DNA from 2 places in the Halobacillus trueperi genome. Region 1 is predicted to be linked to the other one. Evidence: riboswitches for the same ligand, from Rfam matches in the RefSeq annotation. Region 1 holds a riboswitch; the other holds the start of a gene.
What was found. Region 1 has a riboswitch for S-adenosylmethionine ahead of DYE48_RS10505 (Na+/H+ antiporter NhaC family protein). Riboswitches for the same ligand answer to the same signal wherever they lie in the genome.

Region 1 (2,208 bases):
GATTGCTGTTTCATCGAGAAACGCCGTGGATGATTATATCTTCCAGCGCATGCTTGAACACGCTGGGCTGACCGAAGACGATGTAGAATTTGTCCTCATGTCTGACTTTGGGAACATGCTTGCTGCGATGGGCAACAAGTCGATTGATGCCGCTCTTCAAATTGAACCACTGATCACTCAAGGGGAAGCGCAGGATCTGCACGTTCGTTTCGGTGACGCCACAGATTTCGCTCCGGATGCACAAATTGCGATGGTGCTTGGGTCGCCTGATTTTATCGAAAAAGAAACCGACGTATCCGTACGTTTTATGGCGGCCTACCTGAAGGGTGTGCGCGATTACAATGATGCGTTCCTTCACGATGAAGGCCTTGATGAAGTGGTTGATATCATGACTAAGCATACGGCATTGAAAGACGCTGACGTGTGGAAAAAAGTAGGCGTAACTGGGCTCGACCCGAACGGGGAAATGTTTATCGATGATATTAAGAAACAATTCGAGATGTATGACGCGAACGGCGCCATCAGTGGAGATATTGACTTCAATGATGCCATCGACACCTCTTTGTCTGAAGAAGCGATGGAAGTCATCGGGCGTTATGATCGATAACACTTTTTCTGAAAAAACACTTGTCATCGAATGGTTTTTATTGTAAAGTAACCATTAACTCAATTGAATAATTCTTATCAAGAGAAGCAGAGGAACTGGTCCTGTGAAGCTTCAGCAACCACCAACATCGGTTGGCCGGTGCTAATTCCAGCAAGTGATGATCACTTGAGAGATAAGAAGGAATGAACGTATACGATTCAAGAGCCTTCTTATGTGAGAAGGCTCTTTTTTGTTTGCGACCTTCTTGTGGATCAGGAACTTTTCTCGGGATAAAACCAACTATTCTGATGAGTTATATAAAAAGGAGGTCAAATTATGACAAAACCATTGAGCAATGCTTTCGCACTTATCCCATTTGCGATTTTTATTTTACTTTTCATTGGATCAGGAATCATCACAGGGGATTTTTATAAAATGCCTGTACTTGTCGCCCTGTTCGTAGCGATCCTAGTCGCGTTAGCTATGAACCGTAAAGCGGATTTCCAAACGAAAATATCCCAGCTGACGAAAGGGGGAGGACATCCGAACATCATCTTAATGGTCATCATTTTCCTGCTTGCGGGGGCTTTTGCTGCCGTGGCATCCGGAATGGGAGCGGTTGAATCGACTGTCAATCTCGGCTTAACCTACCTGCCGGGCGGTTGGATGGTCGTCGGATTGTTTGTCATCGGCTGCTTCATCTCGATTTCCATGGGAACATCCACGGGTACGGTTGTGGCTCTTGCTCCAATTGGATTGGGTGTCGCGGAGCAGACAGACATCGGACTTGCCTTGGTGATGGGGGCGATTGTCAGTGGTGCGATGTTTGGGGACAACCTTTCTGTCATTTCGGATACGACCATTGCTGCTGTACGTACACAGGGAACAGAAATGAAAGAGAAGTTCAAAGCGAATTTCTTCATCGTTCTTCCCGCAGCCATTGTTACGGCTGTAATCTTTGGTGTGATGACGGCAGATGCCTCAGCTAGTCTGTCGGAGAACTACACGTACAACATTGTGGAAATCCTGCCCTATTTAGGTGTCCTTGGATTCGCGATTGCTGGGGTGAACGTTATATTTGTTCTTATTGGAGGGATTGTTTTTGCCGGTGGAGTTGGACTTGCGCTTGGAAAATTCTCCGGCATGGAGTTTGTAACTCTCGTAGGGGATGGATTTACGAATATGCAGACACTTGCCATGATTGCGATTTTGCTGGGTGGACTTGTAGAATTGATCCGAGCAAATGGAGGCATTGAATTTTTGCTGCAAGCCGTGAGCAGGAAAGTGAACTCCAATCGCGGCGGGGAACTCGGCATCGCAGGGATTGTGACGGCCGTCAACTTTTCTACTGCGAACAATACGATTTCCATCATTACAGCAGGGCCTCTTGCCAAACAAATATCTGATGAATATGGCATTGAAGGGCGTCGCTCTGCAAGCATTCTCGATATTTTTGCCAGTTCTGTTCAAGGGATTATTCCTTATGGCGGACAGATTTTAGCGGTAGCGGGTGTGGCGAGCATTTCTCCTGTTGCGATTGTTCCGTTTTGTATTTATCCGCTGCTTACAGCCGTGGCCGGGCTTTTAGCCATTGCTTTCAGATATCCGAAATTCACTGTTGA
Region 2 (2,208 bases), on a different contig from region 1:
TAATCGGAAAATAAATAATTCCTCTTTCTCATCGTTCCAAAAAGCTCTTATCCCATCTATGCAGCCCAATCCATAATTAAGACCTTTATTCTTCACACTGACACTCAACATGCGTTCATCTACGAATCGATCTTTATCAAACATAAAGACCACAGCATTCACACCTTTTCACAGAACTTATAATCGAATGATGGTCATGGATAGCCATCAAACACATAATCTCGTATGGAAGAAAAGGATACCATCGTTACAATTTATTTTTGATCTCTTTCATAAAAGCTTCACCCTGTGTACCTATTGATTGACTCTATAACATATGTCTGTTTTAAACGAATTAATACAATCACTAAAAATCATAAATCCTTGCCCGCCTCTTCTGTCCTCCTTGTAAAAGAAAGCTATATACTTGAAAGCAAATATTTCTATGGATGAATTACCGAACCATCTGATTGACGAATCACTAACCTTTGTAAATCACTCGTTTTTGATGCCTGACCCCCACCTAGCTAAAGTGGTAACGTACTGGGGGTCAGGCACCAAAATAAGGCACCAAAATAAAATGAATCAGAATAAAGTCCAAAACTTTTTCTGAAAATTCCATTGATTCTTCACTCATTTTCCTGTATTGTAAATCGCAAGCGAAATAATAAACGCCTAATTTTCAACATGAATGTTCAGTTTGATCCCTAATCCAGGCATACGTCTTACGTAAAGGGCTCAACTGCTGCTTTTCCAAAAACTACATAATAATAAAACTTATCCAGAGAGGTGTAGGGACTGGCCCTTTGATACCTCAGCAACCAGCCATCGGCACGGTGCTAAATCCAGAAGGTAGTAGTGATACCTTGAAGATAAGGAGACTCTTTATACATAAAGGACCCCCTTATCCAAGGAGGTCCTTTATTTTTTTTTGAAGTAGAAGAATGACCGTGGGGCTCAAAAGGATTGAAACAATTCCAGCCCATACCCATCCAGAAAGTCAGCGTGTCTCTGTAAAAAGGGCATTAGCTTTCTTATAAATGAATGACTCTTAAAAAAAGGAAAGGTTGTGGAATGAAATGAAACGATCATTAGAACAAAGATTACAGGATGGACCCGTTATTTGTGGAGAAGGATACTTATTTGAATTGGAGCGCCGCGGCTATTTACAGGCGGGTTCTTTTGTACCTGAAGTAGCTCTCGATAACCCCCAGGCACTAAAACAGACGTATCGTGACTATATGCTCGCAGGCTCCGACGTCGTCTTAGCCTTTACCTATAACGGCCACCGCGAGAAAATGAGAATCATAGGCAAAGAGGATTTATTAGAGCCTCTTAACCGTCAGGCCATACGTCTAGCCAAAGAGGTTGCCGAGGAGCACCCTGAGGAAGAAGCACTCGTAGCCGGGAACATTTCCAACACGAACCTGTTCAACCCGGATGATCCTGAAGCTGTTGAAAAAACAAGAAGCATGTTTGCGGAGATGATCGGATGGTGTAAGGAAGAAGGCGTAGATTTTGTGAACGGAGAAACCTTCTATTACTATGAAGAAGCGCTGATCGCTCTCGAAGAAATTCAAAAACAAGATCTCCCTGCCGTGATCACATTCGGTTTAATGGGTGAAAATATTCTGCGAGATGGCTACGAAGTAGAAGAAGCCTGCCGCTTATTAAAAGAAAAAGGCGCCCTTGTAGTCGGGATGAACTGCTTCCGCGGACCAGCAACGATGCAGCCGTATGTAGAGAAGATCCGTCATACGGTGGACGGTTATGTAGGTGCTCTTCCCATTCCATACCGCACGACGGAAGAACACCCTACCTTCTTCAACCTGCCGGACGGTGGCTGTGCTTGTACACTACCAACGGAAACAACGTTCCCAACGTCCCTGGATCCGCTCTATACGAACAGGTATGAGCTTGCGGAATGGGCTAAAGAAGCGCACAGCATTGGTGTAAACTACCTGGGACTCTGCTGTGGAGCTTCTCCGGCTATGCTTCGTGAAGTGGCAGAAACCGTCGGCCGTACAGCTGTAAACTCCACGTATTCCCCGGATATGAAGAAACACTTCCTGTTCGGCAGTGACGACACACTGCAGGATCACATTACAAATTACAAGACGAAAGCATAACTCAAACGCCTGTCCCAAAATAGGGACAGGCGTTTTTCATAGATTCATTCTTTTTTGAGCGTGACAGGTATTGGTATCTTTTATTGTAATAATCGAAATT

Region 2: linked by a shared signal. The riboswitch ahead of DYE48_RS11690 (homocysteine S-methyltransferase family protein) and the one ahead of DYE48_RS10505 (Na+/H+ antiporter NhaC family protein) in region 1 are both predicted to bind S-adenosylmethionine.

The regions. Positions count from the first base shown of each region.
Region 1 is NZ_QUAE01000007.1:29,303-31,510, reverse strand. Features, by position in the region: gene DYE48_RS10510 (ABC transporter substrate-binding protein) at 1-607, shown strand, start outside; SAM riboswitch class I at 679-786, shown strand; gene DYE48_RS10505 (Na+/H+ antiporter NhaC family protein) at 923-2,208, shown strand, end outside.
Region 2 is NZ_QUAE01000008.1:90,201-92,408, forward strand. Features, by position in the region: gene DYE48_RS11685 (branched-chain amino acid transaminase) at 1-144, opposite strand, end outside; SAM riboswitch class I at 754-858, shown strand; gene DYE48_RS11690 (homocysteine S-methyltransferase family protein) at 1,059-2,108, shown strand.